DNA from 2 places in the Tardiphaga sp. GW821-FHT12E02 genome. Region 2 is predicted to be linked to the other one. Evidence: predicted binding sites of a transcription regulator. Region 2 holds the regulator's gene; the other holds the start of a gene.
The links. Region 2 encodes PhoB, which activates phosphate uptake and scavenging genes when phosphate is short. Its sites were predicted from a motif close to TGTCATNNANCTGTCAT; they were not measured.

Region 1: AC1RQ5_RS25080 (BtaA family protein) is a predicted target of PhoB. The motif match lies at 4,414-4,430, and genes of this name have one in related genera.

The regions. Positions count from the first base shown of each region.
Region 1 covers NZ_JBXAQK010000001.1:5,335,954-5,351,608, forward strand. The annotation lists gene AC1RQ5_RS25060 (branched-chain amino acid ABC transporter permease) at 1-546, shown strand, start outside; gene AC1RQ5_RS25065 (branched-chain amino acid ABC transporter permease) at 548-1,477, shown strand; gene AC1RQ5_RS25070 (ABC transporter ATP-binding protein) at 1,474-2,217, shown strand; gene AC1RQ5_RS25075 (ABC transporter ATP-binding protein) at 2,204-2,911, shown strand; gene AC1RQ5_RS25080 (BtaA family protein) at 3,089-4,303, opposite strand; gene AC1RQ5_RS25085 (class I SAM-dependent methyltransferase) at 4,477-5,166, shown strand; gene AC1RQ5_RS25090 (putative bifunctional lysylphosphatidylglycerol flippase/synthetase) at 5,272-6,255, opposite strand; gene AC1RQ5_RS25095 (hypothetical protein) at 6,485-6,703, shown strand; gene AC1RQ5_RS25100 (hypothetical protein) at 6,721-6,918, opposite strand; gene AC1RQ5_RS25105 (ABC transporter ATP-binding protein) at 7,123-7,836, opposite strand; gene AC1RQ5_RS25110 (ABC transporter ATP-binding protein) at 7,817-8,581, opposite strand; gene AC1RQ5_RS25115 (branched-chain amino acid ABC transporter permease) at 8,578-9,579, opposite strand; gene AC1RQ5_RS25120 (branched-chain amino acid ABC transporter permease) at 9,576-10,445, opposite strand; gene AC1RQ5_RS25125 (amidohydrolase) at 10,442-12,082, opposite strand; gene AC1RQ5_RS25130 (ABC transporter substrate-binding protein) at 12,155-13,333, opposite strand; gene AC1RQ5_RS25135 (glutamine synthetase family protein) at 13,448-14,884, opposite strand; gene AC1RQ5_RS25140 (aromatic ring-hydroxylating dioxygenase subunit alpha) at 14,912-15,655, opposite strand, start outside.
Region 2 covers NZ_JBXAQK010000001.1:427,177-442,831, reverse strand. The annotation lists gene AC1RQ5_RS02085 (regulator) at 1-636, opposite strand, end outside; gene AC1RQ5_RS02080 (cysteine hydrolase family protein) at 633-1,367, opposite strand; gene AC1RQ5_RS02075 (SDR family NAD(P)-dependent oxidoreductase) at 1,551-2,357, opposite strand; gene AC1RQ5_RS02070 (CBS domain-containing protein) at 2,647-3,375, shown strand; gene AC1RQ5_RS02065 (polysaccharide deacetylase family protein) at 3,499-4,554, opposite strand; gene AC1RQ5_RS02060 (OmpA family protein) at 4,718-6,121, shown strand; gene AC1RQ5_RS02055 (hypothetical protein) at 6,118-6,420, shown strand; gene AC1RQ5_RS02050 (lysylphosphatidylglycerol synthase domain-containing protein) at 6,674-7,720, shown strand; gene AC1RQ5_RS02045 (sensor histidine kinase) at 7,788-9,086, shown strand; gene pstS (phosphate ABC transporter substrate-binding protein PstS) at 9,525-10,535, shown strand; gene pstC (phosphate ABC transporter permease subunit PstC) at 10,683-11,681, shown strand; gene pstA (phosphate ABC transporter permease PstA) at 11,685-12,536, shown strand; gene pstB (phosphate ABC transporter ATP-binding protein PstB) at 12,533-13,360, shown strand; gene phoU (phosphate signaling complex protein PhoU) at 13,389-14,099, shown strand; gene phoB (phosphate regulon transcriptional regulator PhoB) at 14,144-14,848, shown strand; gene AC1RQ5_RS02010 (GcrA family cell cycle regulator) at 15,056-15,565, opposite strand.

The sequences.
Region 1 (15,655 bases), 4.9 Mb from region 2:
CAGGCGCTGTTCATCACCTTCGGCTCCGAATATCGCAACGTGCCCTCTTTTGTCGCCGACAAGCTGACCATCGGCGGCGTCGATATCGGCGGCCAGCGCCTGCTGGCGCTCGTAATGGGCGTGCTGGTCCTGCTGCTGCTGTGGCTGTTCATCCAGCGCACGCGCCTCGGCGCTGCGATCCTTGCGGTGTCGCAGGATCCGGAAGCCGCGCAGTATATGGGCATTCCGACCAACCGCATCTTCTCCATCGTAATGGCGATCTCGGCCGGCACAGCGGCGCTGGCAGGCATCCTGGTCTCGCCCTTTCTCACCGTGCAGCCGACCATGGGCCTGCTGCCGATGGTGAAAGCCTTTGCCATCGTCATCGTCGGCGGCCTCGGCTCCATCCCCGGCAGCATCATCGCTTCGCTGATCCTCGGCTATTCCGAGACCATCGTCGCCTATCTCATCTCCACCTCATGGACGGAGCTGGTGTCGCTCGTCGCCGTCGTGATCACGCTGATGATCCGCCCGGCAGGCATCCTCGGGCGGCGGGCGGCATTCTGACATGAAACGCATCGCCCCCATCGACATCATCGGCGGCCTCGTCGTCATAGGCATCCTCGCTGCCATCCCGGCCGTCACCGGCAGCAACTATCTCACCGGCGTCCTGACCGTGTGTGTGGTCTACGGCATCTGGGCCGCGAGCTGGGACTTCATGTCCGGCCTGACCGGCCGCGAGAATTTCGGCCACTCGCTGTTCATCGGCGCCGGCGCCTACACGGCCGGCTTCCTGTCATCGCTCTGGGCGGCAAATCCCTGGTACAGTCTGCCGCTGGGTGTGGTGGTCGCGGTCGCCTTCGCCGTCCTGGTCGGCTTCCCGACGTTGCGACTGCGCGGGCCCTATTTCGCGCTCGCGATGCTGTCGACCTCGGCGATCCTGCAGCGCCTCTGCCTGATTTTCTGGGAATATACCGGCGGCGAGGAAGGCATCTATGGCCTCGACCCGCTGATGAAATCACCGCTGCATTACTACTGGTTCGCACTCGGCATCCTGGTCGTCACCGTGATTGTGCTGACCTTGCTGGCGCAATCGCATTGGGGGCTGCTGCTGCGCGCCATCCGCGGCGATGAGGCCACCTGTCAGGCCGCCGGCATCAATGTCACTTTCTACAAGATCGTGTCGCTGATGATCTCCGCCGGCTTTGCGGGCCTCGGCGGCGCGCTTTACGCGCATTATCAGCTGCAGGTGTCGCCGCCGCTATTCTCCGTCGTCGTCTCCATTACCGTCATCATCATGGTCTATGTCGGCGGCATCGGCTCGATCTACGGTGCTGCCGTGGCTGCGATCCTGCTGACGCTGCTCACCGAGATGCTGCGCGGCTTCGGTGAATACCGGCTGTGGATCTACACGCTGACGCTGATGCTGATCCTGTTCTTCCTGCCCAATGGTTTGATCGCGCCGCTCTGGCGCCGGATGACGGAGCGCCTGCGATGAGCGATCTCCTCGAAGTCAACGGCGTGACAAAACGCTTCGGCGGGCTCACCGCCGTGAAGAATGCCAGTTTCACCCTCAAGAAGGGCGACTTCACCGGCATTCTCGGACCCAACGGCGCCGGCAAGACCACACTGTTCAACATCCTCACCGGCTTCATGCAGCCGACCACGGGCACCATTCACTTCAATGGCGAGCTGGTGCGTGAGCTCGCGCCATACAAGGTGGTCAATCGCGGCATGGCCCGCACCTTCCAGCTGACGCGGCCATTCATCGGCATGAACCTGCTTGAAAACGTGCTGGTGGCCTGCATGTCGCCCCGCGCGAGCCAGGATAAAGACAAGGAGGAGCGCGCGCGTCACTTGCTTGCCCAGGTCGGCCTCGGCGGTCGCGACAAGGAGCCGGTGGAGACGTTGCCTTATGGCGACCTCCGCCGCCTCGAAATCGCGCGTGCGCTGGCCACGCGGCCTGATCTCCTCCTGCTCGATGAGCCCTTCGCTGGCCTCGGCAGCAGCGAGATCGAACAGTTGGCGCAACTGATCCGTCGGCTCCATCGCGAGGAGAACCTGACCATTCTTCTGATCGAACACAAGCTGCGCGAATTCATGGCACTGGTCTCGCGCGTCATCGCGATGAACTTCGGCGAGATCATCGCCGTCGGGCCGCCCGAGGAGATCGTGAAGAACGAGAAAGTCATCGAGGCCTATATCGGCAAGACGGAGGACGCCCATGCCTCTGCTTGAAGTCAAAGACCTCAAGGTCAGCTATGGCAAGGCGCTGGCGATCGAATCTGTCTCCATCAGGGTCGAGAAAGGCGAGTTGGTCGGCGTGCTCGGCCCCAATGGCGCCGGCAAGACGACGTTGCTGAAGGCGATCTCACGCTCGATCGCAGCGCAAGGTACGCTGAATTTCAAGGATGCCTCGCTGCATTCCATCGAACCCTACAATGTCGTCGCCAAAGGCATCTGCCATTGTCCGGAGGGGCGAAAGCTGTTTTCCGAACTGTCGGTGCTGAAGAATCTTCAGCTCGGCGCTTATCTGCGGAAGAACAAGGGCGAAATCGATTCCGATCTCGAACGCGTGTTCACGCTCTTTCCAGTGCTGCGCGAGCGGCAGTGGCAGCAGTCCAGCACACTGTCCGGCGGCGAACAGCAGATGGTCGCAATCGGGCGTGCGTTGATGGGACGGCCGGAGTTGCTCTTGCTGGATGAACCCTCCGTCGGCATTGCACCGCGATTGAAGGGATTGATCTTCGATTCGATCACGCAAATCAGGAAAGACGGAACGGCGATCCTGATCGTCGAGCAGGATGCGACTTCGACGCTGCGGATTGCCGATCGCGTTTACGTGCTGGAGCATGGCCGCACCGTGCGTGAGGGCACCGCGCAGGAAATCGCGGGCGATAAATATATTCAGCAGATTTATCTGGGGGTGTAGTTTCTGCCTTCTCCCCGCTTGCGGGGAGAAGGTGGCCCGGCGTAGCGCAGCGAAGCCGGGTCGGATGAGGGGGACTCTCCGCGGTGACGGAGTTTGTGGAGAGTCCCCCTCACCCGCCTCCCACATGCTTCGCATGTGAAAGGCGACCTCTCCCCGCAAGCGGGGAGAGGTTAGAAATCACTGCTTCCGCGTATACAGATGGAACCCGCCATAAATCCCCGAGCGATCCTGCGCGAGTCCCTGAGCGCTGCGTTCGGGATCGCGCTGCCAAGTCTGGCGCAGCGGGGCGTGGATCTCTTCTTCCAGCGGCGATTCGGCGCCGGCGGTGCGGAAGATCACCCGGATGCCGTCATTGCCGGCGCGATCGATGGCGTCCCACAGCGCCCGGATTTCATCGGGCGCCATCCAGTCCTGCGAATCCAGCAGCACCACGGCGTCGATCGCGCGCGCCGGCAGGCTCTCGATGAACAGACGCAGATTCGCATGCACCGGCGTCACCAAAGCAGCACGGCTCGACGTATCGGCATAACGGCTCTGCTGCAGATAAGGGGGCAGGCAGGTGTCGCCGGGGCCAACATAGCTGCGACTCAAGGCCTGCCAGGCGAAGTAGTTGTTGGCATTCGGATGCACGTCGATCAGCGCCATGGTGCGCTGATACAGCACCTCGTTGAGCGGCTGGTCGCCGGCCAGCAGCGTGCGCTGTTGAGGCGGGATGCCGAGGCTGAACACCAGCGCCGGCGTGCGCGTCAGCAGCTTGGCGAACCAGGAGTGATAGACGCTGTGCAGCTTCTCCAGCGCCTGTTTGCGCGCGGGCGAGCCGGCCTCGCATTTCAGCAACGCATCGAGATCAACGCCTGTGACTTTCGCAATCATGTGGCCGAAGCCGATGAAGCGGCCGAGCGCACCATGGCGATAGAAGCCGTCGGTGAAATAGCCATAACGCGGGCGGCCGATACCAAAGAAGGTGCGCTCATCCCAATAGCCGCGTGCTTCTTCATCGAGATAAGGGCGCAGGCGCTCGCGATAGAGCTGGGCATTCGCCTTCGAATGACCTTCGCCAAAGAACGTCCAGAAGTCCTGATAGTTCGGCAGCGCGCGCAGGCCGGCAAGCTTCAGCTTCAGCAGCGACAGATGCGCCTCGTTGAGATCCACCGCATAGACATGCGCCGGTTTCGCCGCGAGATAGGACAGCGCATTGCAGCCGCCGCTGGAGATGGTGACGATCGAAGAACCGGGCTTCAGCTGAAGCGCAGCCATATCGGCTTCCGGATCTTCCCAGATCTGCGTATAGACGAGCCGTCGGAACCAGAAGGCGAAGAGAGAATCCCACACCGTTGCTTCGTCGCGGGAGCGGCTGTTGCGAACGGCGTCGGCGATCAGTTGGGTGTTCATAGCGGTCCTTTTGACGGCCCCAAATCGACAATCTGAAATTTTTATCAACCGCAGACTGCAGTTTTGCGACAGACCTTCTCCGAACCAGCCCTCTCGCATGACAAATCCACTGTCACATCGTCGTCGTCTTCGCCTGACAAGGGTGCGATTCAATCCGACATCCGACGAGGTGCATCGTGACGATTGTCTCCGAAGCCGAAACCACTCCTGCGACCTGGCCGAGCGACGCCACCCATCGCATGAACCGGATGTATCGCTGGCAGCGCTTCATCTATGATGCCACGCGCCGCTATTACCTGCTCGGCCGTGATCAGCTGATCCTGGACCTTAAACCGGCGGCAGGCGCACAGGTGCTGGAAATCGGCTGCGGTACCGGCCGCAATCTTATCCAGGCCGCGCGCCACTATCCGGCGGCGCAGTTCACGGGCATCGATGTCTCGACGGAGATGCTGACCACGGCGCTCGGCTCGATCAAGCGTCACGGCCTGGACGGACGGATTCGCGTTGCTCATGGCGATGCGACCGATTTCGATCCGATCAAGATTTTTGGCGTCGCGCCGGATCACATCGTGATTTCATACGCACTCTCCATGATCCCGGATTGGCAGGGCGTGCTCAATGAAGCGGTGATGCGGCTGAAACCGGGTGGCCGGCTGCATATCGTCGATTTCGGCAATCAGGAGCGCCTGCCCGCCAGCGCACGCCGCGTGTTGCAGCACTGGCTATCGCTGTTCGACGTGACTCCGCGGAGCGATCTGCAGAATGCGCTCGTCACGCTCGCCGAGCGTCATCAGGCCCAGCTCGACTTCAAGCGACCGTTTCGTGGTTATGCGCAATCGGCCGTGCTGAAGCTGAAGAAATAGAGGAAGCGTAGGGCGGATGAGCCGAAGGCGTCATCCGCCGGCCGAATTCATGGAGGAAACGCCGCGGCGGATGACGCTGCGCTCATCCGCCCTACGGCCGAGCTCTTATGCCAGCTTCTTCTGCTTCACCACATTCCGATACGCCTCCACTCCGCCGAACAGCGCGAGGGAGAGGATGAACGGGATCAGGTGATAGAACAGGCGGAACAGCAGCAGCACCGCGAGCAACTGCTCCGTATGCTCACCGCCAAGCCCGATCAGGATCGTCGCATCGAATACGCCGATGCCCGCAGGCGCGTGGCTGGCGAAGCCCAGCAATGTCGCGGCGATGAACACCACGATCACCTGCTCGATACCCACATTCATCGTCTCCGGAATCAACACATACATCGACAGCGCCGCAGCTCCGAGATCGACAAGGCCGATACCGATCTGCAGGAACACATTACGGCCGCTCGGAACCGGAACCGACCACTGGCCACCGCCGATGCTACGGGTACCGTTCCAGGTCCAGAATACATAGCCGACGATGCCAAGCAGGATCGCGATGGCAATGGCACGGTTCACCTCGGGTGCGAGTTGGTCGATCTTGCTGATGGCATCCGGCGCATGGATCGTGCTCAGCGCCAAGGCGGTGAGATTGCCGAGCCAGAACGTCAGCCCGGTGAGGAAGCAGATGCGCGCGACACCGCCGGGGCCGATCCCATACGGTGCATAGATACGATAGCGCACCGCAGACGAGACCAGCAGGACGGCGCCGGTTCCGTGAGAGATTGGATAGCTGGTGAAATTGGCGAGTGCAGCGATGCGATAAGGCAGATCCCCTCGCCCGATCATTTTTAGCGCCAGCCAGTCATAGAGCGTCAGGCTGCCATAGGAGATCGCAACAAAGGTCAGCGACAACGCGATGGCCATGGGTTCCACCATGCTCATCGCAGCGAGTACCTTGTCCGTATCGACACCCTTGAGCGCCTTGCTCAGCGCCAGGAACGCAATAACCGCAATCGCAAGGCTCACGGCGATGCCAAGCAAGCGCAAAGTGAGGCGATGGCGCATCACCGTGATGATATTTCGTAATACGGGTGGCACGCCGCTCCGCTTTTCTCTAGAGATGGGCGAGACGTGATTCGCGCCCGCAGTAAGCGCGCTTATGTGACACGTCCATATGACAGCCGCGCTAAACGAGCGCGAGGGCGTCAGACAACAAATAAACCAGTGAGCTCCAAATTCAGCCGCAAGGTTGTCGCAAGGGATTCATGCGAACGCCGTAAGCGGCCAACGCCAGTTCACTCACGCAAATATTACGAAGCAGAAGACCATGTTAACCGAGACCGATTTTCAACTCAGTGCCAATCAATGGGAGCTATTGCGCGCCCTCCGCCCCGGTGCACCCGCAATCCGGCTGAACCGCTATATCCTCGATCAATTGATCGCCCTCGACCTGGTGTCGCTGGTCGACGACGTACCCGCCTTGACCACAACCGGACGTACCGTCGTGCTGCGTGGTTGCCCGAAATTGTGGGATCTGGCCGCCTGACCGCCAAAGCCGCTTGGCTAGGCCTTATCTGGAGCCGATAGGTTGTCGTTTTGCGCGACCGGTTCGCCGTCAGTCCAGGAGGGGTCGATGCTCAAAATGGCCATGCCGATCAGGCTGGCCGTGGTCGCCGCCTCAAGCAGGTCTGCCTCCGCCTTGGCTGCCATCAGACGATTTAGCAGCAATCGTCTCGTCTGGTCCGGCGGCAGTTCCGCCATGGCAATCTCCCATCGACCTCGCGTCGCGCGGCTGATTGCGATCATGGTGCGGACTACGGCAGCAAGCGTCACCCATTTGGGTGATGGCTCATCTCGTGCAGTTAGGTCAGATAGCTTTATCAGCGAGTTACATCGCTGAGACATCAAGAAACTTGGCCCCGGATTCTCACCGTTCCCGGGGTTATTTTTTTGTGATGACACGTTTTAGTGGATACCGACGCCAACAAGGCGATCGATCAAGCCGTGATCACTCTTCAGTGTTTCGGGCGTGCCGGTCCAGCTGGCGCGGCCGCGCTCCATCACCATGACGCTGTTCGCGAAATCGAGCGCACGTTCGATCTGCTGTTCCACCAGAATAATGGTCATCTCACCGGTGGCGGCGAGTTGCACCAGCATGGCCATCAACTCGTCGCAAATCACAGGCGCCAGACCTTCAAGCGGCTCGTCAAGCAGCAGGATTTTCGGCTTGCCAAGCAGCGTGCGGGCCATGGAGAGCATCTGCTGCTCGCCGCCGGAGAGCTGCTTGCCGAAATTGCCGCGTCGCTCGCGCAAGCGCGGAAACATCGCATAGGCCTCGTCCAAGGCGGACGGAGGCCGACCCTTGAGGCCGGCACGCAGGTTCTCTTCGACCGTCAGCGAGGTGAAGATATCGCGCGTCTGCGGCACGTAGCCGATGCCGAGTTCGGCACGCGCCGAGGTTCGCCGGCCGGCGATATCCTGATCGCCCAGCCTGATTTCGCCACCGTGACGCGTCGTCAGCCCCATCAAGGTTGCCAGCAGTGTCGTCTTGCCCATGCCATTGCGGCCGAGCACAGCAAGGCGATCGCCCGCACCGACATTCAAGGAGATGTCTTCAATGATGCGCGTGGGCCCATAGCCGGCGCGCAGATTGCGGATCTCAAGCGCTGTGGCGGGCATCGGCATAACTCCCGAGATAGGCACGGCGCACTTCATGATCGGCGGTCACATCCGCCGGCGATCCCTCGAAGATCAACCGTCCAGCGGCCAGCACCAGCACGCGCTTGGCGAATTTGAACACAAGATCCATATCGTGCTCGATCATCAGCACGGCGATATCGGCCGGCAAGCGATTGATGGCATCGAGAATTTTCGGCGCTTCGTCATGGGGCACGCCGGCTGCAGGCTCGTCGAGCAGCAGCACCTTGGGGTGCAAGGCGAGGCCGATGGCGAGCTCGATCAGGCGTTGCTGGCCATAAGCGAGTTCGACCACCTTGCGATAAGCGAGACGATCGAGACCGAGATGCGCGAGAATCTCGCTCCATTCGGCTTTCACCTCGGGCAGTTCTGTGGAGCTGGTGAAAAAACGGCGGGTGATGCGTTTCCGCTGCATGATCGCCAGCGCAACATTGTCGGCAACGGTGAGATTGGCAAACAGCCGCGTGGTCTGGAACGTGCGCACCAGACCGCGACGGACTCGCTCGGGAATGCTGAGCCCGGTGATATCATCTCCGGTCATGAAGAACTGGCCTTCGCTCGGTGCGATATCGCCTGTGATCAGATTCACCAGCGTCGTCTTCCCGGCGCCGTTGGGGCCGATCAGCGCCACGCGATCGCCGGCTGCGAGCTTGAAATTCACGTCGCGGGTGACGTGCAGGCCACCGAATGACCGGGAGACGCCACGGGCTTCGAGGAGATCGGTCATGCCGCCTCTCCCCTGCGCGCGAACTTCACCCAGAGCGACATCACCGGCGCGATCAAGCCACGCGGCGCGAACACCACAATGAGAATGAGCAACAGGCCTACAAGGGTCATCCAGTGAAACGGATTGGCCGCAGCGACGATATGCTCGAAGATCATGAAGATGACCGTGCCGGCAAGCGCCCCCCAGAGATGCCCGGCGCCACCGAGCACCAGCATGACAAGCACTTCGGCCGAGCGTTCGAAGCTGACACTGTCGAGGCCGACCACGCCGGTGCTCATGGCCGTCAGCGCGCCGCCAAGGCCTGCGACGGCGCCTGAAATACCGAACATCAGCACCAGCCGCGGATAGATCGAAACGCCGATCATCTTGGCGCGGAGATCGTCGTCCTTGATGCCGCGGCACATCAGGCCGAATGGCGAATTCACCAGCCGCTGCAGCAGCACGAAGGTGATGACCAGAACACCGAGCGAAAACAGGAAGGCGGTGCGGCTATACATATCGAAGCCGAATATGCCGAACACCTTGCCGGGCGTGACACCCGACAATCCATCGCTGCCGCCGGTCAACCATTGCAGCTTGTTGGCGAGGCCCGCCACGAGCTGGCCGACCGCAATCGACAGCACCAGTTGCGGCAGCGCCCGGAACCGGGTGATCAGCGCACCCGAAATCAGGCCCATCATCGCGCCCGCCACCATACCGATGAGCAGCAGCGCGACCGGATCGGTGATGCCACGGACGCAGCAGATGCCGACGGCATAGGCGGCAACGCCGAACTGCGCCGCATGGCCGAGGGTCGCAACACCGCAATAGCCGGTGACGAGATCGAGCGAGAGCACCAGGAAGGCAATTCCGATCAGGCGGGTGAGAAATGCGAGATCGTCCGGAAACATGAAATACCCGAGCGCGCCGATCGCAAGAATTGCCAGCGCGCTGGCGAACTCACGCGCAAATGGGACAGCGCGCTTCGTGGCTACCTGCGGAAAAGCGAGATCGCTCATGCGTGCGCCTTTCCGAACAGGCCATGGGGGAACAGGAACACGATGACGATAACCGCAAGATAGAAGAAGAACTCGCCAAATTCCGGCGCCAGATATTTGCCGGTCGTATCGGCAAGGCCGAGCAGCATGGACGCCGAGAGCGCGCCGAAAATGGAGCCGGCGCCGCCGACCGAGACCACCACAAGGAACGTCACCATATAGCGCAGCGCATAGAATGGCTCGATCGGAAGGATCTCAGCGCCCACCACACCGCCGAACGCACCGAGGCCGATCGCCAGCGCGAAGGTCGCCGCATAGATGATCTCGGTGCGGATGCCGAGCGCATCGGCCATGCCGCTGTGATCGACCGAGGCGCGCAGCTTGATGCCGAATTCGGTTTTCTCCACCAGCCACCACAGTGACAGCGCAGTGACGACCCCGCAGGCGACGACGAACAGACGATGGGTCGGGATCGACCGGAAGCCGATATCGAGCGGCCCATTGAGCAGCGGTGGCAGCGGGATGGGCTTCAGCGTGGGACCGAACACGAAATTGACGATGCCGATGATGAAGAAGGTGATGCCAATGGTCATCAACACCTGGATCAGCGGATCGGCATTGCGATAGATCCGGCGATAGAGCAGCAGTTCGAACGGGATCGATACGATGATGGCACCGACCACCGCGATCAGGATTGCCACGCCGTAATGCACGCCGAGATCGCGCAGCGCATAGGAGGCCAGATAGCCGCCGATCATGGCGAAAGCGCCGTGGGCGAGATTCACGACACGCATCAGGCCCATCATGATGGACAGGCCGATGGAGATGATGAACAGCACCATGCCATAGGCCAGGGCATCGGACAGGATGCTGAAGATGATGCTCATGCCGTTTCCCTTGCCGAACCCGTAAGCGCGTCCGGCACTTGCTGCGCCAGAGCGTCATGGACGATCTGGCCGCGCACGATCGTGAGCAGAACCTGCATGCCCTTGAGTGCCGGCCCATCGGCCACGAAAGGATCGCGGTCGAGCGCGATGAGATCGGCAGCCATTCCCGGCATCAGCGTGCCACGCCAGCTCTCCTGCTTCATCGCGATCGCACCGCCGACCGTATAACTGTGAATGGCTTCGCGAATATCGATCGTCTCCGCAGGCCCGATCGCCGGGCCGCTGTCAGACGCCCGATTGACCGCATCCGCAATGCCATCCCATGGCGACCACGATCCGGTTGGCGCATCCGAGCTTGCAATATAGGTCACGCCGGCATCGATCACCGAACGTCCGGGATAGCAGCGCTCCGCGCGCGGACCGAAGGCGCCGGCGATCGAGCGGCGCATGCGGGTCAGAAAACTGGGCTGCGTAACGACCAGCGCCCCCAGCACCTTCATGCGTTCGAGGCCGCCCTTGGGCGGCACGAAATAATGCTCGATTCGATGCCGCGCATCGTCGCGCGACGATGCCGCCTGCGCCATCTCATAAGCTTCGATGATACATTCGATGCCGCGATCCCCGGTGCAATGCACGGCGACCTGCCAGCCGGCGGCATGCGCGTCAACGATCACGCGCTGCAGCTCGGCCTCGTCGCGCATGAACATGCCGCGCGAGGGTGTATCGAAAAAGTCTTCGCTCACGGCCGATGTCCGCGCACCGACAATGCCATCAGCGAAATATTTCAACGTCATCGATTGCCAGTCGGCATCCCGCATCGGCGTCAGACCGCGCTCGGCTGCTTCGACCGGATCGAGCTGGTTCATGAAGCCAAGCCGCATCGGCGATGCGCCACCCTGCTTCAGTTCGTTCCAGATGGCGTATTCGTCGTCGAAGCCCACCGTAAATCCGACAGCCGCTTCGACCGCGGCAACCAATCCCATCGTCGTGCTCTCAGCGATACTGGCGCGCAGTGCGGCGACCAGATCGGCGCGATCAAGCGGCGGCACCGCGCGAAAAATCTGCTCGGCGGCACTTTCCAGCGCGCCGCCATCGAGGCGCCCCGCAGCATCGCGGCCGAAACTGCCGCCCTCGGGATCGCTGACGGAATCGTCGATCCCAAGCAGCCGCAGCGCCGCACTGTTGACCACGGCGACATGGCCGCAGAAGCGGCGAATGAGAACGGGGTGATGGGGAATGACCGTATCGATCTCTGCGCGTGTCGGCAGGCGACGCTCGGTCAGGCCGTTCTCATCGAGGCCGGCAGCATAGACCCATTTGCCCGATGCAATGGCGCCCGCTCGCGCGACGATCAGATCCAGCACCGCAGCGATCGTCGTCGCATCGCGCGGCGTGACCGGCACCTGCAGCCGCGCATGGGCAATGGCGAACAAATGGATATGAGCGTCTGTCAGGCCGGGAATAACCGTGCGGCCACCGAGATCGATGACGTCGTCGGCTGTCAACGCGTCAAGGCTGGTGCCCAGCGCAGCGACCTTGCCATCGCGAAGCAGGACGCACTCCGCAGGCGTGGTGTCCCACGCCGAACGATAAATTCGACCATTGGTGAGAAGAAGGGAGCGTGTGGACGGATTCATCGACAATCATTTCGGGTGTCCCGTTCGCATGCGGCCAATGCCGCACGCGAACGAGAACGACGCGGGGTTTTCTTACTGCTTGCTCAGCGCCCAGTCGGGCTGATCGGCGAAGACCTCACCGGTCTCCTTGTTGATCAGCTTGCCATCGACTTTCTCGACGGTGCGCAGATAAACATTCTGACGAATGTGACGCGTGTCGGGATCGATCGACACCGGACCGCGGGGGCTTGTCCACTTCATGCCCTTCACTGCATCCACCGCCTTGGCCGGATCGCGCTGGCCGTTGGTGGCCTCGATCATCTTGTAGATGACGCGCGCACCGTCATAGGCGGCAATGCCGGTCATACCCACATCGTCCGGACCTGCGCCCGCTTTGGTCATCGCCTCGAGGAACGCCTTGTTTTCCGGCGACTGATGCGACACCGCATAATGATAGGTCGAGAGCACGCCGAGGCTCGATTCACCGATGCTCGGCAGATCGATTTCGGTGACGATGTCGCCCGTCGACATCAGCTTGACGCCGGCGGCCTTCAGGCCGTTATCGATATAGGCCTTGAAGAAGCCGAAGGTCGGCGGGCCGGACGGCAGGAAGCAGAAGATAGTGTCGGCACCGGCCGCCTTGATCCGCTGCATGATCGGGCTGAAATCGGTGGTGTTGAGCGGGATGCGGATCGCTTCGACCACCGCGCCGCCATCGGCCTCGAAAGTCTTCTTGAATGCGGCTTCGGCATCGATGCCCGGACCGTAGTCGCTGACGGCGATCGCCACCTTCTTCGATCCGTTCTTGATCGCGGTCTTCGCGGCCGGCACGGTGTTCTGCCACATGGTGAACGAGGTGCGGACGATATAGGGGCTTTTCTCGACAATGGCCGAGGTCGCGGCGTTCATCACGATGAGCGGCGTCTTCGACTCTTCGAGCAGCGGCGCAACGGCCATCGCGTTCGGCGTGAAATAGATGCCGGCGAGATACTGCACCTTGTCCTTGACTAGCAATTCCTGCGCAAGCGCTTTCGACTTGGCAGGGTTCGGGCCTTCCTCGTCCTTGTAGACGAATTCGACGGTGTGATTGCCGACCTTGTTGCCGTTCTGCGCAACCCAGGCATCAATGCCCATTTTGAAATTCTTGCCGAACAGTGCGTAGGGACCGGAGAAGGTGCCGATCACACCGACCTTGATGACGTCGGCGGAAGCTGCCCCGGTCATCAGGCCGAGAACGGCCAGTGCCAGGATCGATGATGAGCGTTTGGTCATGTCGTTGTCCCCGTTACGAAGTTAAAAAGCTATGCGGCAAACCTGTATTCAATAAACGTGCCGAGTTCCGATATGCGACCGCGGGTGTGCGCTATCGCCACGGCACATCGAGAATCAGAACATCTCGAAATATTCGCGCTGCTCCCAATCAGAGACCTCCGCCTGGAAGCGGTCGATCTCGGCATTCTTGATGTGGGTGTAATAGTCGACCATGGTCGCGCCCATCTTCTCGCGGAAGAACGGATCTTCCTTCAGCGCGAAGGTGGCCTCGCGCAGAGACTTCGGCAGCAAATCGGCGTTGGTCTCATACGGCGTATCGGCGGATGGCCCGGGATCGAGCTTGCGATCGACGCCATCAAGGCCCGAGAGAATCTGCGACGCCATATAGAGATACGGATTTGCCGCGGGCTCACCGACGCGGTTCTCGATGCGCGTGGCCGAGTCGTTCAGGCCGCCCAGGACACGGAGCATCGCACCGCGATTGTCGCGGCCCCAGATCGCGCGGTCCGGCGCCAGCGAATAGGAGCGGTAGCGCTTGTAGCCATTGATGGTCGGCGTGGTGAACACGGTCGCCGCGCGCGCATGCGCCAGCAAGCCGGCGAGATAGCCCTGCCCAAACGGCGACAGCGGCTGCGTACCTTCGGTCGGCATGAACGCGTTAGCGCCGGTGGCGCGCGATACGATCGATTGATGCAGATGCCAGCCTGACGACACGACATTGGGAATCTTCGGCCGGCACATGAAGGTGGCGTGATAGCCGTGGCGATGCGCGATCTGCTTCACGGCGCTGCGGAACAGTACCATGCTATCGGCGGGCGTCAGGCCGACCGTCGGCTGAAAGGTGAATTCGCACTGGCTCGGGCCGTATTCGACCTCCACAGAACGCAGCGGCAGATTGAGCGCCAGCACATCACGCCGGATGATTTCCAGCACCGGCTCCATCTGGTCGTAGCGCTGCTCGGTCAGATAGTTGTAGCCATGCGAGAGCAGGCTCACGTCCGGCGGATTACCAGGTTGGCCCGCATCCTCCGGCTTCATCCTCTCGTTCTCGACGCGGAAGATATGAAACTCGACTTCGAGGCCGGCGATGAAATCGTAGCCGCGCGTTTCCAGCTCGCCGAGCACCTTCTTGAACAGGTTGCGCGTGGCGAACGGCACCGGACGGCCATCGGCGAAATGCACGTCGCACAGGACCCAGCCGGTTTCCGGCGCCCATGGCAGCACGCGGAATGTGGAGGGATCAGGGATCATCAGGACGTCAGCGGCGCCCTGCATTTCCGGGATGCCAAACCCACCGCCCGCGGTGAACACCGGAAACACCGTCTTGTGCGACGTATCCTTGGCAAACATCGTCGTGGTGATGGAGCAGCCGCTTTCGAGGCAGCGCAGTGCCTCGCTCGCGATCAGCGTCTTGCCGCGCAGGATGCCGTGCTGGTCGGGGAACGAGAGCCGGATCACCTCCAGCTTCTGCTCCTCGACAATGGCGCGAAGCCGCTTCGCTGCGTCCTTCTGCTCTGCGGACCACAAACCGTGACGTTCAACGAAGCTCAACGCACTCTCCCGCGAATTTCTGGAAACTTACTCTGCCGCCGGCAGATGAACGACATTCGAGCCGGGCTCGGTCTGATCGAGCGGCACCTTCGCCATCCATGGCGCGCCGCGGCGACGGGCAACATCGACCTCCATCCAGTAGGTTTCCCAGCCCTTGCTCGGCCCGATGCCGTCCATGGTGCCGGGGCCCTGGATACTCCGCGCGCTGTCCGCATCGAGGAACAGCAACGGCTTCTGGCCGCCGGCGACTTTCTCGATCTCGGCGCGCAACAGCTTGCGATAGGCGATGATGGCCTTGTCGCTCTGGCCGAGATGCTCGCGGGTGCGATCCTGGATCTTGCCCATGGATTCCACGGCCCACTGGTCGTGCACGTTGATATCCGCACCCATGCCCGTATAGGTCTCGTGCTTCTGCTCGTGCGGATCGAAGCCATAATCGTTGCGCTTGTTCTTGCGCGAGGTGTAGTTCGGCAGCTCGTAGAGTTCGAGCCGCTGGTCCGTCATCTTCTTCTTGTCCACCGGCTTGGTGTAGCTGGTGAAGATTGCATACCAGTAGCAATTCTCGTCATCGACCGGCACATGCCACTGGGTGATCGTCATTTCCGCGCTCATGGGAATGACAAAACCATGCGGGAACAGCTGGTTGGTGACGCGCACATGGGTGCGCTCCTCGTCCAGCTCGCGCAGCGCGATCAGGCGCAGGCCGTATTCGGTGGATTCCACATTGATGATCGGGCGATCATATTCGCGCAGGATCTTGGTCATCGGCAC
Region 2 (15,655 bases):
AATGGCGATCAGGCCGGCCGGGAGATTGCGGAAATAAGTGACGCCGCCGAACCAGCTCAGCATGATGATGGCAAAGCAGATCAGGCCGATCTGCGGTGTCATGAACATCTCCAGCGCCGGTCGCATGGAGATGAAGGTGACGGAGACGCCGGCCAGCGTGCCGAGCAGGGCGGCGCGCGGTGTGATCTTGCGGATATAGGGCGCGATGAAGCCGCCGATCATCAGGATAAAACTCTGGAAGAACACCCAGACGAGACCAGCCGACCAGCCTTTCAAGGGATCACCGGTCTTGATGGTGATCGGCAGCATGATCACGAAGGTGACGATGAACATGTGCGGCACGCTCACGCCCGACGGCAGCGCGCAGACATCGCTGCGGCCGGTCTTCTGCGCGAGGCGATAAGCGAGCCAGGCGTAATAGAGTGTCGAGAGGCACATCATCAGGCCGAGTGCCGGCAGGATGCGGCCGAATACCAGCGAGTCCGGCATTTTCAGCACGAAGCGCAGCAGTCCGGTCAGCACCAGCATGTTGACCAGGATGTTGGTGCCGAAGCCGAAGAGCGCATTCCAGTCGCCCGGCGTCCACAGCGCCGGCTTGAATCCTGGTGTCGTTGCAGTCCCCACGCTCGTATTCATCGTGATGCTCCCGCCGCTCGTTTGTTTGAAGTCCCCACTGCACTTTCAAAATTGTCGATGGCATCGAGCACCGCCGCGCTCTCGGCGACCCAGCCAAAAATGCCGCCCTGGGCCTTGATCATTCTCAGGCCCATCTCGTGGAATTCGGGGAAATAGGAGGCGCAGCCGTCGGCGATGACGATGCAGCGATAGCCGCGGTCATTGGCCTCGCGCACGGTGGTGTTGACGCAGACTTCCGTGGTGACGCCGCAGACCAGCAGCGTGTCGATCTCGCGTGCCTTCAGGTCGGCGCCGAGCGTGGTGGCGTAGAACGCGCCCTTGCCGGGCTTGTCGATGACGATCTCGCCTTCCACGGGATAGAGTTCGGGAATGATGTCGTGGCCGGCCTCGCCGCGAATAAGGATGCGTCCCATCGGGCCGGGATCGCCGATGCGGAGCGATGGCGCGCCGCGTTCGATCTTGGCGGGCGGCGCGTCGGAGAGATCGGGCAGGTGCCCTTCGCGGGTATGGATCACCGTCATCCCGATGCCGCGCGCTGCGTCGAGCAGCGCAGCGATCGGCGCCACCGCGCGGGCGAGTTGGGAGACGTCATTGCCCAGCGTCTCGCCGAAGCCGCCGGGCTCCATGAAGTCGCGCTGCATGTCGATGATGAGGAGGGCGGTGGACGCGAGGTCCACGTCGATGGGGCCGGGCTCTGCCGCGACCGTTACTGTCCCCGTTGCATCCGCCATGGTCTGGTCTCCCCGCGCGCGTAGTGCTGCGGGAGATCAAGCAAGGCGTGTGCCATTGTGTACAATGCAGGGATTGTTTTAGGCCGCAAATACAGGGCTATGGATTTCAGAGGGTTAGGCGCAGCTGCAGGTTTGCTTAAAAACTAGCCTGCGCCACCTTGCCCAAAACGCAGTCGCCGCTGCTCAATCCCAGCCGCTGCCTGCGATCCCCGGGTTGGCGTAGACGATGCCACCATCCACGGCGAGCGTCGTGCCGACCACATAGTCGCCAGCACGGGAGGCGAGATAGATCGCGGCACCGGCCATGTCCTCGTCGGTGCCGATGCGGCCGGCCGGCACCTTGGTCGCCACATCGTCCGCATTGTCGCGCGCAGCCTTGTTCATGTCGGACTGAAACGGCCCCGGAGCGATAGCCGTGACCACCACATGATCCTTGATCAATTTCGCCGCCATGCGCCGTGTCAGATGGATCAGGCCGGATTTGCTCGCGGCATAGGAATAGGTCTCGAGCGGATTGACGAAGATGCCGTCGATGGACGCGATATTGATCACCTTGGCCGGCTGCTTGGCCGAGGCTGCCGCGCGGAGCGGTGCGGCCAGAGCCTTGGTGAGGAAGAATGGCGCCTTGACGTTCAGCGTCATCACCTTGTCCCAGCCGCTTTCGGGGAATTCGTCGAACTCCGCACCCCAGGCGGCGCCGGCATTGTTGACCAGGATGTCGAGCTTCGACTCGCGCTTCTTGATTTCACCGGCGAGCATGTCGATGCCGGTCATGGTCGAGATATCAATTGGCAATGCGATGCATTCGCCGGCATAGGCGTCGCTCAGTTCTTTCGCCGTCGCTTCGCAGGCTGCAGCCTTTCGTGCGGTGATATAGACCTTGGCGGCACCCTGGCTGAGAAAGCCGGCCGCGATCATCTTGCCGATGCCGCGCGAACCGCCGGTCACCAAAGCGATGCGGCCTTTGAGCGAAAACAGATCCTTGAACATGACGCCTCCCGTTTGTTGTGGTTGCGGTGATCGTAGCGTGGATAGAGCGCAGCGCAAACCACGCACCGCCCCTCATGGTGAGGAGCGCGCTTTTGCGCGCGTCTCGAACCATCAGATGGCTTGGTGCAGAGTTTTGTGGCCATCCTTCGAGACGCGGCCTGCGGCCGCTCTTCAGGATGAGGGCTGAGTGTGGGGCTGATTGCTCTATATCAAAGCTGCCATTGCCCATCGGCGTAGGCTTCCTCCTGCCGGATCGATCCGGCGGTCCGTTTGCCCGAAGGAGGCAGCCATGAAGGCCCATCAGATCATGACCCGCAAGGTCGTCACCATCGCGCCGGATGCATCGATCCATGATGCTGCGAAGCTGATGATCGATCATCATGTCAGCGGGCTGCCCGTCGTCGATGATGCCGGCAAGCTGATCGGCATTGTCACCGAACGTGATTTCCTGCGCCGCCAGGAGCTCGGCACCGAGATCAAGCGCCCGCGCTGGCTCGAATTTTTGCGCGGCCCCGGCCGTCAGGCGGTGGATTTCGTGCGCGAAGCGGGGCGAAAAGTGCATGAGATCATGACGCCGAATGTCTATTCGGTGATCCCCGATGCCCAGCTTGCCGATATCGTCGAGATCATGGAGCGGCACCGCATCAAGCGCGTGCCGGTGGTGCAGGGCGATCATCTGGTCGGCATTGTCAGCCGGCACAATTTCGTTGCGGCCATAGCCGATGTCACGCGCAATACGTCGGAGATCGCGTCGAGCGACGCCCTGGTCCGTCGCCGCGTGCTGGCGGTGTTGCGCGCGCGCGAATGGGTGCCTGCGGGGCTGGACGTCCGCGTGAAGGACGGCGTGGTCGATATCATCGGCTTCATCACCGATGAAAAGGTGCGGCAGGCCATCGTGGTGGCAACAGAGAACGTCGCAGGCGTGTCCGAGGTGCGCGAGCATCTGTGCTGGGTGGATCCGATGTCGGGGACCTATATCCCGCCGCTGGATACGAAGCATGTGATGACGGGTGTGTGAGGCGTTTCGTAGGATGGGTTGAGTGCAGGCGCGCAAGCGCCGGAGCGATAACCCATCACCACGTGCTCAGTGCTTGTTGTGATGGGTTATCGCTTCGCTCAACCCATCCTACGGCCTCGGCGTTTATCCCTGGCCGACGCGCTGAAAACCATTCCACATCGCGGTCGCCGCACCCGAGGTCAGCACCGGCAGATAGCGCGTGTCCTGATAATTGCCGTTCAGCGACACCCGCGGCAGCGCGGTGAGCTGGGCCGAATTCTCTGCGGCAATCACGCCGGGGCGCGTCGTCACGGCGGTCTGGAAGCCTGCCGCTTGCGCCAGTGCGAATTCGCGGGCGCCGGCAGCGGCACGGTCGCCATAGGGGTAAGCGAGATGCCGCGCCGGCTTCTGCAGCGCATTCTCGATATTGGCGCGGCTGGCAGCCAGTTCATGCGCTGCCACGGCTTCTAGCTGCTGGGCGAGATTGCAATGCGTCAGCGTATGCGCGCCGATGGTCACCAGCGGATCAGCGGCGAACGGCTTCAGTTCATCCCATGACATGCAGAGTTCGCGGCTGATCGCGTCCTCGTCGATCCCGGCCTGCTGGCACAATGCCGTCATCTCGCGGCGCAGATCGGCTTCGCCCAGGCTGCGCAGCCAGCCATGCAGGCGGTCGAACCCCATTTCCTTCTCGGGCAGTGAGGCGGTCGCGATGCGAACCATGTTGCCGTCGATCGGGGCTTCGAGGCGCGACGCCTTGGCGACCACGCGCTCCAGCGCCACCCACCACAGCCGGCCGGTGCCGGAGGCAAAGTCGCTGGTCACGAAAACCGAGAACGGCGCGTCGAAATCCCGCATCGCCGGCAGCATATGGTCGCGGTTATCCCGGTAGCCGTCGTCGCAGGTGAAACAGACGAAACGGCGCGAAAAATCCTGTTCGGTCAGGCGGCGACGCATTTCGTCGGACGTCACGATATCGACATCGGTGGCGCGCAGATAGGCCAGCGTCGCGCGCAGGAAATCAGGCGTAATCTCAAGGTGGCGGTTGGGCTGGAACGGGCCGGCATGGGCAGGCCGCACATTGTGCAGCATGAAGATGGTGCCGACGCCGCCAAAAAAAGGACGCAACACACGATGCGCGCCGCTGAAATAAAGTGCATCCAGCCCGGCACGAATGATCGTGTTACGAATCTGCTTCATCTTGTGACCCAGCACTTTGACGCGATCCACGGACATGATCAGAAACGGTTGAACAAAGCGTTATTCCAATACCCCACGCCACGCCAGTGGCTGGCCTTGATTTCAGTTTGACAGTCCCGCAAGGGTTTGTTTTCTCTCTGTTTCCATTCCCGCAGGACGTCGAATGCACGGTTTTTACAGGTGGAGCGCCAAGTGGTGGCCCGGGCTCATTCCACTCGCGATCCTCTGGGTCGTTGCCGCCTGGTTTAGCACGCCTCCTCTGGAAGCGGACTTAACTGCGCGCAGCCTTGATGCGCTGAAAAGTACGGTTCTTGATAAAACGCAGATCTCGGTCGCCGGCCGCGATGTGCGGTTTGCCGCGGAGGCCTTTTCGGAAGAGGGCCGCCGCAGCGCGGTTGGTTCCGTCGAGGCCGCGCCCGGCGTGCGCCTGGTCAATGATGCCACGCGCCTGGTGGCCGAAGCCAAGCCTTTCGTCTGGGTCGCCGAGCGCGACAATGTCCGCGTGACCCTGTGGGGCACCACGCCGCTGCCGGCCAGCAAGGCGCGCATCGCCGAAGCCGCGAAGGCGGCGCTGGCGGGAACCGAAGTCTCCGACCGCACCGGCCTCAAGCGCGGTGCACCACCACGCTTCGATGGCGCCGCCGTGCTGCTGCTCGATCAGGTCGCCAAGCTGAAGGAAGGCAAGGCGACGATCATGGACGCCACCGTGAGCATCACCGGCATGGCGCGCGACCTCGGTGGCCGCGAGGCGATTGCGGCGGCGCTGAAGAACCTGCCCGAAGGCTTCACGGTGGCCGCCAATGACGTGAAGGCACCGCCTTACGTGTTCCAGGCCAACAAGGACCCGGTGGCGAATACGCTGACGCTGTCGGGCTATGTGCCGGACAACAACGTCCATGCCGCTTTGGTCGCCGCCGCGCAGCGGAAATTCACCAATGACAAGGTCGTCGATAATCTGAAGGCCAGCATCGGCGCCCCCGGCAATTTCGCGCCGGCGGTGACCGCAGCGCTCGGCGCGCTGTCGCGGCTGTCCACCGGCACGCTGGTGGTCAATGACCGCGAAGTGAAACTGTCGGGTGACGCGCTTTACGATGCCGCCGCGACCGACATTCGCGCTTCTCTCGGCAAGGAATTGCCGCAGGGCTGGACGGCAAAGCCCGAAGTGTCCGTGAAGCCTGCGTCGGCACCGGTGGATGCCAGCGTCTGCCAGCAGCTGTTCAAGCAGAACCTGACCAAGGGCCGCATCCGCTTCGAAACTTCGAGCGCCAGCATCAATGCGGATTCTGCGGGCTTGCTCGATCGCCTGGTCGAAATCGCCATGCGCTGCCCGATGACCAAATTCGACATCGTCGGCCATACCGATGGCGACGGCGATCCCGCCTTCAACCAGACGCTGTCGGAAAAGCGCGCGGCGGCGGTCGAGGATTATCTCATCAAGGCCGGTTTGCCCGGCGATCGTTTCGAAGCCATCGGCTACGGCGCCACGCTGCCGCTTGCCAGCAATGATACCGAAGACGGCAAGCTCCAGAACCGCCGGATCGAATTCGTGGTGAGGCCCAATCCATGACCGCTCTTGCGACACTTCTGTGGGGCTGGCTGCTCGGCGCCTTGCTGATCGGCTTTGGTATGGGCTGGATCGCGGTGGTCTATCGCGGTCCGTCGGTGCCACGGGTCTGGATCCAGCGGCTGTCCGTGCTCGCTGTCATCATTATCGGCATTGCGGTGGCTAAACTCGTCCCCGGCCGGTTCGGTTACTGGCTGGATCTCGGCCTTGCCTTGTTTGGCTTCTATCTGGTCGGTTGCGCGATCGGCTCCTGGTTGCGCGACATCGTGGTGACCCGGCAGCAGGCCCGTTTTCGGCAGTGATGGCGGTCGCACTGAAGCCGGCATTTTGCCGCAGCGTTGCCGCAAGAAATGCGGGTGGTTTGTTAGGCCTCGCGCAATATTTTGCGGCAAAACGCCATTGTCAGGACGACCCCGATTCCGTTTCACAGGGAAACGCGCTACGAGGGTTCTGCTGGAAACAGCGTGACGAAAGTGATGAGGTAGCGGTTCCGCCACAGCGGGTCTGACAGGGTTGGTCTGACATCCCAGAGCTGGGATCGCATTCGAGGTTGAGATGCTGGAAGCAATACGCAGGACGGCCACGTTTCTGCGCGAGAAGCAAATCCTGCACAAACTCGGTGTCTTGGCCAGCATCGCCGTGATCGCCATCGCCTGCTGGATGCTTTATCACAAGCTCCGCAACGTCGACACCGCGCGGGTTTTCAAGTTCATCGCCGAGACCGAGCCGCGGCTGATCGTGCTGTCGGCGCTGTCGGTCGCTGCGGCCTATTTCACGCTGACCTTCTATGACTGGTTTGCGGTTCGCACCATTGGCCGCAGGGACGTGCCCTATCGCGTCAACGCGCTGGCGGCCTTCACCAGCTATTCCATCGGCCACAATGTCGGTGCGTCAGTCTTCACCGGTGGTGCGGTGCGCTATCGCATCTATTCGGCATGGAATCTGTCGGCGGTCGATGTCGCCAAGATCGTGTTTCTTGCTGGCCTCACCTTCTGGCTCGGCAATCTCGCGGTGCTCGGCATGGGCATCGCCTATCATCCGGAAGCCGCCAGCGCGATCAATCAGGTGCCGCCGGCGGTCAATCGTGTCCTCGCTTACGTCGTGCTCGCAGGCCTCGTCGGCTATGTGATCTGGGTATGGATGAAGCCGCGCAGCGTGGGTCGTGGGCCGTGGTCTGTTGTGCTGCCGGGCGGGCCGCTGACGCTGCTGCAGATCGTCATCGGCATCGTCGATCTCGGCTTCTGCGCGCTGGCCATGTATATGCTGGTGCCCAACACGCCCGGCGTCGATTTCGTGACTGTCGCTGTGGTGTTCGTCGCTGCGACATTGCTCGGCTTCGCCAGCCACTCGCCGGGTGGTCTTGGCGTGTTCGATGCGGCGATGCTGGTTGGTCTGGAGATGATGGACCAGGAGCAGCTACTGGCCGGCATGTTGTTGTTCCGGGTGTTGTATTACCTTGGGCCGTTCTTTATTTCAGTCATGCTACTGACGTTTCGCGAGCTTATTGTCGGCGCGAGATCAAAAAAGTTGCAGCCAGTCGCGGCTGAGGCTCCTTCAGCGGTAAGCCGGACCTTGAACGATCGTGGCGGTCCGGCCACCTGACATGAGCGGGCGCCCCCGGCAGGACCAGATTGCTGAAACAAGCGCTGCCGAAAGAGACATTGCCCCGATGGCCATTGAAGCTTCCCCTCCATCGATGTTCTCACCCTGGCCCGATCGGCTGAGGCATGCTGCGATCATTCTGCTCGTGGCGGCGCTGGCGCTTGCCGCGCTGGTGTTTTTTGGCGAGCTGACTCCGCTCCGCGCCGGAATCGTATTTGCGTGTATTGCAGGCGCCGCGCTGGTGCCGTGGCGGCTGCATGACAGTGACGCCAAGCGCGACGAGGCGCTGGTCAATCCGATCGAACAACCGGTGGTGCGCGCGGTGGTTGGCGGCATTCCGGATCCTGCGGTGCTGCTCGATCGTGCTGGCCGCGTGATCCATCTCAACGCTGCCGCCGCCCAACTGGCGCCGGCCCTGCGCAAGGGCGAGCTCGCGCAATTCGCGCTGCGCTCGCCGGAAATCATCAGCGCCTTGCGCGAGGCCATTGCCAATACCGAGCCGCGCCGGACGTCCTATGTGGATCATGTGCCGGTCGATCGCTGGATGGACCTGATGATCACGCCGATCCAGGTGCCCACTGCGTTCGGCGGCAATGATACCTGCATGCTGATGACCTTCCACGACCAGACGCCGATCCGTCGTGTCGAGGAAATGCGCGCCGATTTCGTCGCCAATGCCAGCCATGAATTGCGCACGCCACTGGCGGCGCTGTCCGGCTTCATCGATACGCTGCAGGGCCCGGCCAAGGACGATGTGCGGGCGCGCGAACGCTTTCTCGGCATCATGCACACCCAGGCGACGCGCATGGCGCGCCTGATCGACGATCTGCTGTCGCTGTCGCGGGTCGAACTGTCGGCTCATGTCCGCCCGGATACGCTGGTGGACATCCTGCCGATCATCCGCCAGGTCGGCGACAGTCTCGAACTGATGGCGACCGAGCGCGGCGTGAAGATCGAGATGCACGTCCCCGAGGGGCCGGTGACGGTCGCCGGTGACCGTGAGGAGTTGCTGCGGCTATTCGAGAACCTGATCGAGAACGCGCTGAAATACGGCGCCTCGGGGGGGCGGGTCGAGGTCACTCTGGCTCCCGCATCGACCACCGATGGCGCCTCCGAAATCCGTGTGTCGGTGCGCGACTTTGGCCCCGGTATCGCGCCGGAACACTTGCCGCGGCTGACGGAGCGCTTCTATCGCGTCGATGTCGGCGATAGCCGCGCCCAGGGCGGCACCGGCCTCGGCCTGTCACTGGTGAAACATATCCTGAACCGCCACCGTGGCCGGTTGCTGATCGAAAGCGTGCCGAAGAACGGTGCGACCTTCACGGCGGCTTTCCCGCAGGCGAAAGTGGCAACGCCGGTCGCCTGAGGCGGCCACCGGGGTTGTCCCCGCATCGTGCCTGAACATTCAAGCCGGCAGCAGAGGCCCGTCTGCGCCGGCTTTTTTGCGCCGGATTTCATGTCCGCCGCCCCTGCGACATGGCGTCACCGTGCCGTTTTCCCGTTACGGGCGAGTGCAGACGGCTATGAGTGAAAATGCCGGATTCCTCTCATGGAAACATATTGTTAACCGCGGGAACCCGGTCTTTTGCGCTGCACAAGCTTTGTCATGGAAGCCCGCGAAAATCCCATTTTCTGTGCGGAGCCCGGTATTTAAATCCGAGAAATAGTAACGTTATCAATAGCTTGTCTTAGTCATCCAACTGTCATCTAGCTATCATAAAAGCTCAACTGACCGCACCTACATGGGCGGGGTGAGCGCAATCGGGCGCATACGCGCATCGCTCACGACAAATTGGAGATACCCATGAAATTCCTTAAAGCGATCGTCGCTGCGGGCCTCGTGGCCGCGTCGACCTCGGCCTTCGCTGCCGACATCACCGGTGCCGGCGCGACCTTCCCTTTCCCGGTCTACTCGAAGTGGGCCGACGCCTATAAGAAGGAAACCGGCAACGGTCTGAACTACCAGTCGATCGGCTCGGGCGCTGGCATCAAGCAGATCCAGGCCAAGACCGTGACCTTCGGCGCCACCGACGCGCCGCTTAAGGCCGAGCAGCTCGAAAAGGATGGCCTGGTTCAGTGGCCGCAGGTGATGGGCGCGATCGTTCCGGTCGTGAACCTCGAAGGCATCAAGTCGGGCGAACTGGTCCTCTCGGGCGAAGTTCTCGGCGCCATCTATCTCGGCACCGTCAAGACCTGGGACGACGCCGCGATCGCCAAGCTCAATCCGAAGCTGAAGCTGCCGTCGGCTGCCATCACCGTCGTTCGTCGTTCGGACGGTTCGGGCACCACTTTCAACTTCACCGACTATCTCTCCAAGGCTTCGGCTGACTGGAAGTCCAAGGTTGGTACCGGCACCGCTGTCGAGTGGCCGGTTGGCGTTGGCGCCAAGGGCAACGAAGGCGTCGCCGGCAACGTCGGCCAGACCAAGAATTCGATCGGTTACGTCGAATACGCCTATGCCAAGCAGAACAAGCTGACCTATGCCGGCATGATCAACAAGGCTGGCAAGCCTGTGCAGCCGACCGTCGCTGCCTTCCAGGCCGCTGCTGCCAATGCCGATTGGGCCAAGGCTCCGGGTTACTACGTGATCCTGACCGACCAGCCGGGCGACGCTTCGTGGCCGATCACTGCCGCGACCTTCATCCTGATGCACAAGGCCCCGACCGACAAGGCGGCCTCGGCTGAAGCGATCAAGTTCTTCAAGTGGTCGTTCGAAAAGGGCAGCAAGGCTGCCGAAGAACTCGACTACATCCCGATGCCGGACTCGGTCGTCAAGCTGATCGAGAAGACCTGGTCCTCGGACATCAAGAGCTAAGCTTTCGCTCTTGCGCGGAGGAGAGGGGCATCTCTCCTCCGCTTCTTTCTGAACTGATTTCACTTTTCCTTTTCGAGCTTCGCGCCCTGACAGGCCCATTCAGGGTGTCGTGTTTCGGGTATCCAACAACAACACAGGGGACTGGGCGTGGCAGATATGGCCGTACAGAGCTCTTCGATGGACGCCGCTGGACCGTATGACCGCGCCAAAGCGCTCAACGCATTCAAGACCGGTGACCAGGTTTTCTACTGGCTGACACGCATCTCGGCGCTGTCCGTCCTCTTCATTCTCGGCGGCATCATCCTGTCGCTCATCGCTGGTGCATGGCCGGCGCTGAGGGAATTCGGCTTCTCCTTCCTGTTCACGCAGCGTTGGGCGCCGTCGGCTGAACCGCCGGTGCTCGGTGCGCTCGGTCCGATCTATGGCACGCTGATCACCTCGGTGATCGCCATGTCGATCGCCATTCCGGTCGGTATCGGCATCGCGATCTTCCTCACCGAACTGTGCCCGAACTGGCTGCGTCGCCCGATCGGCATGGCGGTCGAACTGCTCGCCGGTATTCCCTCGATCATCTACGGCATGTGGGGCTTCTTCGTGCTCGGCCCGTTCCTGGCCAATCACTTCCAGCCGTTCCTGATCTCGGCCTTTGAAGGCGTGCCCGTGCTCGGCACCATCTTTGCCGGGCCGCCGTCCTATCTGTCGCTGTTCAACGCCTCGCTCATCCTCGCCATCATGGTGCTCCCCTTCATCACGGCGATCTCGGTCGACGTGTTCAAGACGGTGCCTCCGGTGCTCAAGGAAGCGGCCTACGGCGTCGGCTGCACCACCTGGGAAGTCGTCAAGAATGTCGTCATCCCCTACACCCGCGTCGGTGTGATCGGTGGCGTCATGCTGGCTCTCGGCCGTGCGCTCGGCGAGACGATGGCAGTCACCTTCATCATCGGCAACTCGTTCCGCATCACCGGTTCGATCTTCGGTCCAGGCACCACGATCTCCGCGGCCATTGCCTCGGAATTCGCGGAGAGCGACGGCCTGCATCAGTCCGGCCTGATCCTGCTCGGCCTGCTGTTGTTCGTGCTCACCTTCTTCGTGCTGTCGGCCGCGCGTCTGATGCTGCTCCGTCTCGAAAAGAAGGCAGGAAAGTAAGTCATGAGCGTCAATCCGATTTACCTCTCCCGTCGCCGCAACGACACGATCGTCCGCATTCTGTGCCTGGGTGCCGCGATCTTCGGCGTCACCTGGCTGGCGCTGATCCTGTTCACGCTGTTCTACAACGGCCTCGCCGGCCTCAGCGTGCAGATCTTCACCCAGAACACGCCGCCCCCTGGTTCGCAGGAAGGCGGCCTGCTCAATGCCATCGTCGGTTCGATCATCATGACTGTGATCGGCGTCGGCATCGGTGCGCCGCTCGGCCTGCTCGCCGGCACGTACCTCGCGGAATACGGCAAGCACGACAAGCTCACCTCGGTGATCCGTTTCATCAACGACGTGCTGCTATCGGCCCCGTCCATCATCATCGGCCTGTTCGTCTATGGCGCGGTGGTGGTGCCGATGGGGGGCTTCTCGGCTTTCGCCGGCTCGCTGGCGCTCGCCGTGATCGTCATCCCGGTGGTCGTCCGCACCACGGAAGACATGCTCGGCCTGGTTCCGAACCCGCTGCGTGAAGCGGCTTCGGCGCTCGGCCTGCCGCGCTCGCTGGTGATCAAGCGGATCGCCTATCGTGCAGCTCGCGCCGGTCTCATCACCGGCGTGCTGCTGGCGACCGCCCGCGTCGCCGGTGAAACCGCGCCACTGCTGTTCACCGCATTGAGCAACCAGTTCTTCAGCCTGGACCTCGGCAAGACGATGGCCAACCTTCCGGTCACCATCAACAACTTCGTCCAGAGCCCCTACGAATATTGGAAGCAGCTCGCCTGGAGCGGCGCGCTGATCATCACCTTGACCGTCCTTGCCCTGAACATTGGCGCGCGCATTCTCGGCGCCGAGAGGAAAGCAAAATGAGTGATCTCTCCGTGTCCGCCGCCAATCCCAGCGTCTCGATGCCGCCGCCGTCGGTGGTGCAGGGCGATACGCGTCCCAAGGTGACCGTGCGGGACCTGAACTTCTATTACGGCGAACACCACGCCCTGAAGAAGATCAACCTGAACCTCGCCGCCAACCGCGTCACCGCCTTCATCGGTCCGTCGGGCTGCGGCAAGTCCACGCTGCTGCGCATCTTCAACCGCATGTATGACCTCTATCCGGGTCAGCGCGCGGAAGGGCAGGTCATGCTCGAGAACCAGAACATTCTGGATCCGAAGCTCGACCTCAACCTGCTGCGTGCGCGCATCGGCATGGTGTTCCAGAAGCCGACTCCGTTCCCGATGACGATCTATGAAAACATCGCTTTCGGCATCCGCCTCTATGAGAAGATCTCCAAGGCGGAGATGGACGTGCGCGTCGAGAAGGCGCTGCGTGGCGGTGCGCTGTGGAACGAAGTCAAGGACAAGCTCAACGCCTCGGGCCTCAGCCTGTCGGGCGGCCAGCAGCAGCGTCTGTGCATCGCGCGCACGATCGCTGTGCGTCCGGAAGTGATCCTGTTCGACGAGCCCTGCTCGGCGCTCGATCCGATCTCGACCGCCAAGGTCGAAGAGCTGATCGACGAATTGAAGGATCAGTACACGATCGCCATCGTGACCCATAACATGCAGCAGGCGGCCCGTGTCTCCGACACCACCGCCTTCATGTATCTCGGTGAGCTTGTTGAATTCGACCAGACCAACAAGATCTTCACCTCGCCGAGCGACCGCCGCACCCAGGATTACATCACCGGCCGTTTCGGCTGACGCGACATATTCGCGAGAGGATTGACCTATGGCTTTTGAACACACGACCAAGGCCTTCGACGACGATCTTCAGGAACTCACCCGTCTCGTCGCCGAGATGGGGGGCCTGGCCGAACGTCAGATCGCAGAGTCCGTGGATGCGCTGGTCCGCCGCGACGTCGCCCTGGGCGCCCGCGTGGTGGCCACTGACGCCGAAATCGACCAGCTTCAGCGGCTGATCGAGGAACGCGCCGTCCTCACCATCGCCAAGCGCCAGCCGATGGCTGTCGATCTGCGCGAGATCGTCGGCGCGCTGCGCGTCGCCACCGATCTCGAGCGTATCGGCGATCTCTCCAAGAATATCGGCAAGCGCGTCAATGCGCTGGACAGCGACTTCCATCCGCTGAAGCTGATCCGTGGCCTCGAACACATGACCGATCTGGTGAACACCCAGGTCAAGGCCGTGCTCGATGCCTATGCCGCGCACGACCTCCCGGCCGCCATGGCGGTGTGGAAGGGCGACGAGGAAATCGACGCGATCTGCACCTCGCTGTTCCGCGAACTTTTGACCTATATGATGGAAGATCCGCGCAACATCTCGTTCTGTATCCATCTGATGTTCTGCGCCAAGAACATCGAACGGATCGGCGATCATGCCACCAACATCGCCGAGACGGTGTTCTACATGATCGAAGGTCAGCAGATGGTCGACAAGCGCCCGAAGGGTGACATGACCAACTTCGCTACGCCGGTGAGCTGAGGCTCATCGCGACGTCTCTGAACGACAGATAGGAAGCCAGCCATATGAACGCGCGCATTCTGGTAGTGGAAGACGAGGAAGCTCTGACCACGCTGCTGCGCTACAATCTCGACGCCGAAGGTTACGACGTCGAGACGGTTGCCCGCGGCGACGATGCCGACACCCGCTTGAAAGAGCGCGTGCCGGACCTCGTGGTCCTCGACTGGATGTTGCCCGGCCTGTCCGGCATCGAACTGTGCCGTCGCCTGCGGGCGCGGCCGGAAACCAAGGCGCTGCCGATCATCATGCTCACCGCGCGCGGTGAGGAGAGTGAGCGCGTTCGCGGCCTCGCCACCGGCGCCGACGATTACATCGTCAAGCCGTTCTCGGTGCCGGAACTGCTGGCCCGCGTGAAGGGCCTCCTGCGCCGTGCGGCGCCGGAGCGTCTGGCCACGGTGCTGGCTTTCGGTGACATCGAACTCGATCGCGACAAGCGCCGCGTGGTGCGCGCCGCCCGTCCGATCGATCTCGGTCCGACCGAATACCGGCTGCTCGAATTCTTTCTCGAGCATCCCGGTCGCGTGTTCAGCCGCGAGCAGCTGCTCGACAGCGTCTGGGGCCGTGACATCTATATCGACGAGCGCACCGTGGATGTTCACATCGGCCGTCTGCGCAAGCTGCTGAATCCGGCCGGCGAACCCGACCCGATCCGGACCGTGCGTGGCGCGGGCTATGCGCTGGACGATCGCTTCGACAAGGCGGCGGAGTAACGCTCTTTACCTCACGCTCTGCCCTCATCCTGAGGAGCCGCGCAGCGGCGTCTCGAAGGATGGCGACGGAGCTCCGACATCTCATGGTTCGAGACGGCGCTTCGCGCCTCCTCACCATGAGGGGCGGAGGTGGGCGGCTCTAGCTCAATAGCAAAGCAACAAAAAATGCCCGGCTCATCGCCGGGCATTTTCGTTCGTGCTGTTCGCTTACCGCATCGGCTTCGGCGCTGCCCGGCGACGATCGCTCGCAGGCTGGTAGGCGATCCGCGAGTGGTGCGCGCAGTAAGGTGCGCCGGCCACGGCCTTGCCGCCGCAGAAATAGAAATCGGTGCTGGCCGGATCACCCACCGGCCAATGGCAGGTGGCGTCGTTGAGCTCGACCAGCTGCAGGCGCTGGCTGATCGGGATCACGTTATCGACCGAGATCGGATCCGGCTCCATCTCGACCTGATAGTCGTGAGCCAGCGCCGTGTTGCCACGGGCGACCGGGCGCGGCATGCGCACCATCTGCTGGGCCGGACGCGGCTTGCGCGGGCGCGGCGCGGCAGAGGAGGGGCTCTTGGCGCGGCCGGAGAGGCCCAGGCGGTGCACCTTGCCGATAACGGCATTGCGGGTCACGTTACCGAGTTCCGCGGCGATCTGGCTGGCGGAAAGGCCGCCTTCCCAGAGTTTCTTGAGCTGTTCGACGCGATCGTCGGTCCAAGTGATTACCGTCATCGCTAAATCCCTTCGTATGCGCCGGCCGGCCTTGGCCCGCGCTGCGACTTGAAATCGTCAAAAAACCTCGTTGTCAGAATCCCTTAGCGC